Regions from separate parts of the Variovorax sp. LjRoot130 genome, predicted to be linked through region 1. Evidence: predicted binding sites of a transcription regulator. Region 1 holds the regulator's gene; each other region holds the start of a gene.
What was found. The regulator sigma-54, encoded in region 1, starts transcription at its own class of promoters, with help from an activator protein. The targets are predictions, from matches to a motif close to TGGCANGNAANCTGCTTT.
Positions count from the first base shown of each region.

Region 1 (3,274 bases):
TGCCGCCCAATGCGGGCGTGGCGACCCAGCCCGGCGGCCGCGTCAAGGCCATCCTCACGCCCAAGGCGGCCGCCTCGGCGCCCGCTGCCGGGTCCGCCAGGCCGGCGGCGCCGGCCGCCTCCGCGCCGGCGTCCGGAACGGGCCTGCGCTCGACCACCACGCTCGGCGGAGAGCAGCGCAAGTGAGCGGCGGCAACGAAGTCCTGGGCAGCCGCCTCGAGGCGCGCGGCCTGCAGAAGAGCTACGGCAGCCGCAAGGTCGTCAAGGACGTCTCGCTCGGCGTGCAAAAGGGCGAGGTGGTCGGCCTGCTGGGGCCCAACGGCGCGGGCAAGACCACCTCCTTCTACATGATCGTCGGGCTGGTTCGGGCGGATGCGGGCGAGATCAGCATCGACGGCGAACCGATCGCGCACATGCCGATCCACCGCCGCGCCCGCATGGGCTTGAGCTACCTGCCGCAGGAAGCGTCGATCTTCCGCAAGCTCACGGTCGAGGAGAACGTGCGCGCCGTGCTCGAGCTGCAGCGCGAACCCGACGACGCGGGCCGGCCGGTGCCGCTGTCGAAGCAGCGCATCGAGGAGCGCCTCGGCGAACTGCTGCACGACCTGCGCGTCGACCATCTGCGCGATTCGCCGGCGCTGGCGCTGTCGGGTGGCGAGCGCCGCCGCGTCGAGATCGCGCGGGCGCTGGCCACGCAGCCGCGCTTCATCCTGCTGGACGAGCCCTTCGCCGGCATCGACCCGATCGCGGTGATCGAGATCCAGCGGATCATCAGTTTCCTGAAGGAACGCGGCATCGGCGTGCTCATCACCGACCACAACGTGCGCGAGACGCTGGGCATCTGCGATCACGCCTTCATCATCAGCGACGGGCATGTGCTGGCACAAGGCACGCCTTCGGAGATCGTCGACAACGCCGAGGTACGACGCGTGTACCTGGGCGAGCATTTCCGGATGTAGGGGACCGTACTTCGATGAAGCAAGGGCTCTCGCTGCGCGTTTCCCAGCACCTGGCGCTCACGCCGCAGCTGCAGCAGTCGATCCGGCTGCTGCAGCTCTCCACGCTCGAATTGAGCCAGGAAGTGGAGCAGATGCTCGACGAGAACCCGTTCCTCGAACGCACGGCCGAAGAGGCGCCGCGCGAGGAGTTCGGTCTCGAGGCGGCCGATGCGCCGGTGCGCGACGAAGACCGCCAGGCCGAGGGCGAGGCTGACTTCGTCCCCGGCTCGGCCGCGGCGCCGGCCGAGGTGGCGGTCGCCGCCAACGGCGATGCCGAAGCGGCTGCGCCCGCCGACAGCGAACCCGACTGGGAGGGCGACGGTACGGTCGACCTCGCGCCCGACGACAGCGAGTGGGGCGGCGATGCGCCCGCGCGCGCCAACAACCTCGGCGACGACGAGCGCACCGATGCGACCGAGCTCGCGCGCAGCCAGGAATCGCTGCAGTCCTTCTTGCACCGGCAGGCGCTGTCGCTGCGCCTGGACGAGAACGACTGCGCCGCGCTGCGCTTCCTGATCGAATCGCTCAACGACGACGGCTACCTCGAGGATTCGCTGCCGGCGCTGGCCTCGGGCCTCGCGGGCGACGACAACGACCAGTTCGACGAACTGGTGCATCACTTCCAGGTCGCGCTGGGCCTGCTGCAGAGTTTGGAGCCGGCCGGCGTCGGCGCCCGCAGCCTCGGCGAATGCCTGACCATCCAGCTGCGCCAGCTGGCGAGCGCCAAGGAGAGCGAGGAGGAGGCCCAGGTGCGCAAGACCGCCATCGCGATCTGCAAGCAGCCGATGGAGCTGCTCGCGCGGCGCGACTTCAAGCGCCTGGCCACGCTCACGCGCAGCAACGAAGACGAGGTGCGCGCCGCACTGCAGCTGATCGCCAGGCTCGAGCCCAAGCCGGGGCGCCGCTTCGTCGACGTCGAGCGCAACATCGTCGTGCCCGACGTGATCGTCACGCGCATCGGCCACGGCACCAACGCGAAGTTCCGCGTCATGCTCAATCCCGAGGTCATGCCGCGGCTGCGCGTGCACGACATCTATGCCGGCGCGCTCAAGCAGCACAAGGGCGAGGGCAGCCAGGCGCTGTCGCAGCGGCTGCAGGAAGCGCGCTGGTTCATCAAGAACATCCAGCAACGCTTCGACACCATCCTCAGGGTCTCCAACGCGATCGTCGAGCGGCAGAAGAGCTACTTCGTGCACGGCGAGCTCGCGATGCGGCCGCTGGTGCTGCGCGAGATCGCCGACGAGCTGGGCCTGCACGAATCCACCATCAGCCGCGTGACCACCGCCAAGTACATGGCCACGCCCTACGGCACCGTCGAGCTCAAGTACTTCTTCGGCTCGGCGCTCGGCACCGAAACCGGCGGCAACGCCTCCAGCACCGCGGTGCGCGCGCTGATCAAGCAGTTCGTGAGCGCCGAGGACGTGAGGAAGCCGCTGTCCGACAGCCAGGTGTCCGAGATGCTCAAGGAGCAGGGCATCGAGTGCGCGCGCCGCACGGTGGCCAAGTACCGCGAGGCGCTGCGCATCGCGCCTGCGAACCTGCGCAAGGCACTCTAGCGATGAGTCGCCGTCCGAGTCCGCTACCAAGCTGGATTCGCCTCGGCCTGGCCTTGATGGCGGTGCTTCTTCTCGCCAGCGGCTGCGCGATGCTGCCGGCCGAATTCGAGCGCACGCCGTCCAAGGCGATGCCCTTGTCCACCGGCACCGTGCTGGGCCGCATCGCCAAGGCCTCGCAGCCGGATGCGGACCTCAGCGGCTTCCGGCTCATGCCCAGCGGCGACTTCGCGCTCAACACGCGGCTCGAGCTCGCGCGCCGCGCCGAGCGCACGCTCGACGTCCAGTACTACCAGATCGACAACGACGAGACCGGCCGCTACCTGCTGCGCACGCTGCGCGACGCGGCCCAGCGCGGCGTGCGCGTGCGGCTCCTGATGGACGATCTCTACACTGCGGGCGAGGACGAGCTGCTGCTCGCGCTGGCCGCCACGCCCAACCTCGAGCTGCGGCTCTTCAACCCGTTTCCGGCCGGGCGCGGCAGCATGCTCAGGCGCTTCTCGGCCTCGCTCTTCGACTTCAGCCGCGTCAACCGGCGCATGCACAACAAGCTCTTCATCGCCGACGGCGCGATGGCGGTAGCCGGCGGGCGCAACATCGGCAACCCGTACTTCACGCAGACGGCCGGCGCGAACTTCATCGACCTCGACACCTTCGTCGCCGGCGCCCTGATCCCGCGCCTTTCCAGCCTGTTCGACCTGTACTGGAACAGCGAGCACGTGCG
Region 1 is NZ_CAXURM020000001.1:5,474,616-5,477,889, reverse strand. Features, by position in the region: gene lptA (lipopolysaccharide transport periplasmic protein LptA) at 1-185, shown strand, start outside; gene lptB (LPS export ABC transporter ATP-binding protein) at 182-958, shown strand; gene ACSQ86_RS27145 (RNA polymerase factor sigma-54) at 973-2,553, shown strand; gene ACSQ86_RS27140 (phospholipase D family protein) at 2,556-3,274, shown strand, end outside.

Region 2 (3,274 bases), 3.4 Mb from region 1:
GCGCCCAGCGCGGCAGCTGTTCGCCCGGGTACCACTTGCCCTGGCCGAAATGAAGGAAGCCGCCCTGGCCGTATTCGGCGCGCAGCTTGTGCACGAGCTCGGTCGCGTAGCCGCGCTTGGTCGGGCCGAGCGCATCGGTGTTCCATTCGGGCGCGTCGCGGTCGCTGGTGGCGACGTAGGTCGGCTCGCCGCCCATCGTGAGGCGCACGTCGCCGGCATTCAGGCGCGCGTCGACTGCCTCGCCGAGCGCCAGCACCTCGGCCCATTGATCGTCGGTATAGGGCTTGGTCACGCGCGGCGATTCGTGGATGCGCGTGACCTTCATCTCGTGGGCGAATTCGACCTCGGCCTCGTCGACCGCGCCTTCGATCGGCGCCGCACTCGAAGGTGTGGGCGTGCAGGCCAGCGGGATGTGGCCTTCGCCGGCCATCAGGCCCGAGGTGGCGTCGAGCCCGATCCAGCCGGCGCCGGGCAGATAGACCTCGCACCAGGCGTGCAGGTCGGTGAAGTCGACCGTGGTGCCGCTGGGGCCGTCGAGCGCCTTCACGTCGGGCGTGAGCTGGATCAGGTAGCCCGAAACGAAGCGCGCCGCCAGGCCGCAATGGCGCAACAGCTGCACCAGCAGCCAGCCCGAATCGCGGCAGGAACCGGAGGCATTGGCCAGCGTCTGCTCGGGCGTCTGCACGCCGGGCTCCATGCGGATCAGGTAGCCGACGTCCTTCTGCACCTGCTGGTTGAGGCCGACGAGGAAGTCGATGGTGCGCTTCGTCTTGCGGTCGATCTTCTCGAGGTAGGCCGCGACCAGCGGCGTGGCAGGGTCGGCCACGAGGTAGGGCGCGAGTTCCTGCGCCTGCGATTCGGTGTACTTGAAAGGGAAGTTCTCGGCCTGCGGCTCGAGGAAGAAGTCGAAGGGGTTGTAGACCGCCATCTCGACCACGAGGTCGACCGTGACCTTGAACCCGCGCGTCTTCTCGGGGAACACCAGCCGCGCCTGGTAGTTCGCGAACGGGTCCTGCTGCCAGTTGATGAAGTGCTGCTCGGGCTCGACGCGCAACGAATACGAGATCACGTTGCTGCGGCAATGCGGCGCGGGGCGCAGGCGGATCACCTGCGGTCCCAATTGCACCGGGCGGTCGTACTTGTAGTGGGTGACGTGGTGGAGAGCGGCGTGGATGGACATTTTTTCTCGGAACGTCGAGGTTGCCTCGGAGTGAGACGCATACTAGCCCACACGGTTAGCAATTAGCGCGCCACAGAGAGCGTGTAAGGGAGCGATTGCAGCATGTCATCAGGGATCGTTGCGTGACGCCGGGCGGGGAGCCGCGCGGCCTGGCTTTCTTTGCCGCCATGGCCGGCTTGGTGCTGGGCGCTGCGCTGCAGTTGCAGCAGGCGGCGCTGTGGCATGGTGGTGTTTACGCCGGGGTGCTGTTGGCCGCGGTCGCCGGCGGGCTGTTGCTGCGGGGATTGCGACGTTCGGCCCTGGCCATGCTGCTGCTCGGCGCGATGGCCGGCGCCGGCCTCGCGGGCTGGCGCGCGACCGCCTATACGGGTGATGCGCTGGCGCCCGCGCTCGAGGGGCGCGACCTGCAGGTGGTGGGCATCGTTTCGCAGATGCCGCAGCGCGGCGATGGCGCCGTGCGCTTTCTCTTCGACCTCGAATCGGCGCGCTGGGCCGGCGGTAACGACCGCGGCATGCCGCGCGTGCCCCCGCGAATGCCAGCGCCGGACCGCGAAACGCTACTGGCACCACGTTGTTCCCTAGAAGCACTGGCCCTGAACTTGCTAAGCTACGCCCAAGGAGATTGGTCGTCCCATGCACAAATTCGACGAGATGTACGAGCAGCTGCCCTACCATGGCGCAGCGGTCCGAAACCACTACAAGCGCTACGACCAATGGCTCGCGAAGCAGCCCGGCGAGGTGATGCGATCGCGGCGCGAGGAGGCGGAAATGATCTTCCGCCGGGTCGGCATCACCTTTGCCGTGTACGGAGCGAAGGACGAGGACGGTTCGGGCACCGAGCGCCTGATCCCCTTCGACCTGCTGCCGCGCATCATTCCCGCGCACGAGTGGGAAAGCATGGAGAAGGGGCTGGTGCAGCGCGTGACCGCGCTCAACCGCTTCATCCACGACGTCTACCACGGGCAGGAGATCGTCAAGGCCGGCGTGGTCCCCTCAGAGCAGATCTTCAACAACGCGCAGTACCGCCCCGAGATGGTGGGCGTGAAGGTGCCCAACGACATTTACTCGCACATCTCCGGCATCGACATCGTGCGCGCGCCGGACGCGGCCGGCAACGGCGAGTACTACGTGCTCGAAGACAACCTGCGGGTTCCCAGCGGCGTGAGCTACATGCTGGAGAACCGCAAGATGATGATGCGGCTCTTCCCCGAGCTGTTCAGCCAGAACCGCGTCGCGCCGGTGGCGCACTATCCCGACCTGCTGCTCGAAACCCTGCGCGCCTCCGCGCCGCCCGCGACCGCCGAGCCCACCGTGGTGGTGCTCACACCCGGCATGTACAACAGCGCCTACTTCGAGCATGCCTTCCTCGCGCAGCAGATGGGCGTGGAGCTGGTCGAAGGGCAGGACCTCTTCGTCAAGGACGACTTCGTCTACATGCGCACCACGCGCGGCCCGCGGCGCGTCGACGTGATCTACCGCCGCGTCGACGACGACTTCCTCGACCCCGAGGTGTTCCGCCCCACGTCGACGCTCGGTTGCGCCGGCCTCATGCGCGCCTACCGCGAGGGCAACGTCGTGATCTGCAATGCGGTCGGCACCGGCGTGGCGGACGACAAGTCGATCTACCCCTACGTGCCGAAGATGATCGAGTTCTACCTCGGCGAGAAGCCGATCCTCAAGAACGTGCCCACCTACATGTGCCGCAACAAGGAGGAACTCGACTACACGCTGGCCAACATGAAGGACCTGGTGGTCAAGGAAGTGCACGGCGCCGGCGGCTACGGCATGCTGATCGGCCCGGCGGCGACGCATGCCGAGATCGAGGACTTCAAGAAAGCCGTGCTCGCCAAGCCCGACGGCTACATCGCGCAGCCCACCTTGAGCCTGTCGACCTCGCCCACCTTCGTGGAGGCCGGCATCGCGCCGCGCCACATCGACCTGCGCCCCTTCGTGCTCTCGGGCAAGGAAGTGCAGATGGTGCCCGGCGGCCTCACGCGCGTCGCGCTCAAGGAGGGCTCGCTGGTCGTCAATTCGTCGCAGGGCGGCGGCACCAAGGACACCTGGATTCTCGAAGGGGACCGCCGCACCAAGTCG
Region 2 is NZ_CAXURM020000001.1:2,106,607-2,109,880, forward strand. Features, by position in the region: gene ACSQ86_RS10645 (DUF2126 domain-containing protein) at 1-1,180, opposite strand, end outside; gene ACSQ86_RS10650 (circularly permuted type 2 ATP-grasp protein) at 1,814-3,274, shown strand, end outside.
Region 2: the regulator sigma-54 is predicted to act here: its motif matches at 1,769-1,786, upstream of ACSQ86_RS10650 (circularly permuted type 2 ATP-grasp protein).

Region 3 (3,274 bases), on a different contig from region 1:
CCAAGAACCTGCTGGTGAGCTACAGCCAGAACAAGCTGGGATTCTTCTGAAGATGCCCGAAGACGGCGTCAGCCGCGTGTCCGCCACGCCGGCCGCGCAGGCGCTCATCGAGCGCCTGCGCGCCGTGCACGGGCCGCTGATGTTCCACCAGTCCGGCGGCTGCTGCGACGGCAGCGCACCGATGTGCTTCGCCGCCGGCGAGTTCGTCACCGGCGATTCGGACGTCTGCCTGGGCGAGATCGCGGGCACGCCGTTCTACATGAGCCGGGCCCAGTTCGCGTATTGGGAGCATACGCATCTCATCATCGATGCGGTAGCGGGCAACGGCGGCATGTTCTCGCTCGAGCGGCCGACCGGCCTGCGTTTTCTCACACGCTCGCGCCTGTACGACGACGCGGAGTGGAAGGTGCTCGAAGCGCGCGGTTGGCTCTAGCGCCGCGGCGCAGCTCACGCGAACCCGGCAGCAGGCTGCCGGTTCCGCGCGTCATGCGGCTTGCCACGCGAGGTTGCCGTGCTCGAAGATCTGACGCAGCCGGCCGCTGGCCGCGATTTCGTTCACCGCGCGCTGCAGCGCCTGCGCCAGCTCGGTGGCGTCACGCTTGACGGCCATGCCGACGGCCCATCCGTCGCGCGGCGCCCGCGGCGAAGGCATCGGCGCGATGGCGAAGCGCGGGTCGCCGCGCAGCACCGACTCCATCTCCGACGCCAGTCCTGCGGCCACCGTCACCTCGCCGCGCAACAGCGCGCGCGCCGTCTCGGCGCCGTCCTTCCATTGCGTGATCAACTGGCTCCGGTAGGCGCCGCCATCGGCGCCAATCAGCAACCAGCCCGCGAGCGACTGGCCAGGCACCGCCACCTTGTCGGCGCCCAACTGGGACAGCGTCTCGAGCCGCGGCACGCGCTCGAGCTGGCGTGCCATCACGACCCGATCGCGGTAGTACGGCGCGAAGATGCTGACCTGCGGGTTGCCTTCCATCAGCGGCCGGTCGACCGGCACGTGCAGCAACACGTCGGCCGGGCCGTAGCCGAGGTAGTGGCCGCGCCACACCATGTTGCGCAAGTCGTCGTTCATGTTCTCGTCGGCATGGAACGGCAGCAGCGAGAGCCTGACGCCCAGCGATTCGGCCAGGGCGCGCGCCAGCTCCACGTCGATGCCCTGGCCGCCGACGTGGAACGGCGGCATGTCGTGGTAGAGGCCGACCGTCAGCGTGCCGCGCTCGCGCACGCGCTCCAGTGGCGTCGCCCGCAGGTGCAGCGGCGCACATGCCAGGGCTGCGGCGCCGGACGCGCCCAGCCAGCGCAGGCAATCGCGACGGCTCGGTGTCTTGGGTGTCATGGACCCTCCCCGCCTAGAACGGCTTGTCACGGCGCGTTTCGAGGTAGGCCTTGATCGCCCAGATGGCTTCCTGGTTCATGACCCCTTCGAACGGCGGCATGTACACCGCGCCGTTGCGCGTGCGCCCCTGGCGAACGGTCGTGAGATAGAACTCGTCGATCTCCTTCACGCAGGCGGCCTTCTTGGCGCTGTCCTTGAGCGCTGCGCATTCGTTGTCGATCTTGCGCAGGTCGGGCGCGATGCCGCCGGAGATCGCTTCCAGCCCATGGCAGCGGGCGCAGTTCTGGTTGTAGGCCGACGTGCCGATCTTGACGGCGGCGTCGTTGGCCCGGAACGGGTTCTCGGGACGCCATTCCTGGCCGAGCTTCGGAAGCGCCGAAGTGTCGACCGCCTGCGGCGTCACGTCGCCGTGCGCCCATACGGCGGGGCTCGCGGCGCAGGCGGCGATGGCCAGCAGCCAGGCGCCGTGGCGCATGGCCATGCGCCCGCGCCGGCGGCTGGGTGGGGTGGGTGCGGCCGGCAGATTTCCGTTTCGCTTCATGTCAGGTCTCCGTCATGGTCGTGTTGAAAGATGAGCTCGGTCTGCAAACGCCGTGCCACGCGCCGGTGTTGCAGGCGGGAACACAAATTGCCTGTGATCGATTGCCCAGTTGCTCCAGATCAAGCCGCACGTGCGGCACTGCGGCATCCTTGCCACTTTGGCCGGCCTGCTTTGCAACAGACCCGGAGAGCTGTGCCAAAACGCAGCAGTGCCACGCAGCTGGTGACAACGGCCCGGCGCGCGGTGATTCGACGGAGACAACCTGCCTCGGCAGGCGCAGAGGAGACACAAGGATGTCCGCAACTCATCGTGCCTTGGTCACGAACGCCAAGACCTGGACGACGCCGTCGGCATTGCCCTTCGTGCGGCAGGCCGCGCGCACGGAGCTGATCGAGCAGTCGCATCAGCGCTGCGCCGCACTAGGGTTGACCCGCATCGAGCGCCCCGACTTCGAACCCCTGATGCGCAGCGACCTCAGCGTGGCGCGGGAGCGCAACCAGCGCCTGTTCACGCGCGCGGCGCCGGTGATGGAGATGCTGTTCGAGCAGATCGTCAACACCGAGAGCATGATCGTGCTGGCCGATGCCCAGGGAACGATCCTGCACTCGGTCGGGGACGACAAGTTTCTCGAACGCGCCGGCAAAGTAGCACTGTCGCCGGGGGTCAGCTGGGCCGAGCATTCGAAAGGCACCAACGCCATCGGCACGGCGCTGTTCGAGGAGTCGCCCACGGTCGTTCACGGCGGCGAGCACTTCATCCATGCGAACAGCTTCCTCACCTGTTCGGCGGCCCCGATCTTCGATCCGCGCGGCAATATGCTCGGCGTGCTCGACGTCACCGGCGACCAGCGTTCGTATCACCAGCACACCATGGGGCTGGTGCGCATGTCGGCGCGCATGATCGAGAACCAGTGGTTGTCGGACGACTTCGGCAACCGGCTTCGGCTGCACTTGCACAGCCGCGTCGAATTCATCGGCACCTTGCTCGAAGGCATCATCGTCGTCGGCGCCGATGGCAAGATCCTCGGCGCCAATCGCAGCGCGCTGGACCAGCTCGACATGAGCAGCGCGGCGCTGCGAATGCAGAGCCTGACCAGCCTGTTCGGCACCACCGTCCCGGCCATGTTCGACCATCTCCGGGCACCGCTGTCGACGCCGATGTGCCTGAGCCTTTCGAACGGCCGGCAGTTCTATGTCAAGGCCCGCTTCAACGGCACGCCGCGCTCGATGATGGCCGGCCTGGGCGGCGACGAACCGGCATCGCAGGCCGTCACGGCCCGCGAAGCCGTGCCGGTCGACGCGAACCCGCCGCCCCATCCGGCCAACGCCGCGGCCGCGCCACCGAGCGCTTTCTCGGGCCTGCACTACCTGAAGACCGGCGATATGCAGATCGAGGCG
Region 3 is NZ_CAXURM020000002.1:1,402,193-1,405,466, forward strand. Features, by position in the region: gene adh (aldehyde dehydrogenase) at 1-50, shown strand, start outside; gene ACSQ86_RS36520 (DUF779 domain-containing protein) at 53-433, shown strand; gene ACSQ86_RS36525 (substrate-binding periplasmic protein) at 485-1,336, opposite strand; gene pedF (cytochrome c-550 PedF) at 1,350-1,811, opposite strand; gene ACSQ86_RS36535 (sigma-54-dependent Fis family transcriptional regulator) at 2,171-3,274, shown strand, end outside.
Region 3: the regulator sigma-54 is predicted to act here: its motif matches at 2,015-2,032, upstream of pedF (cytochrome c-550 PedF).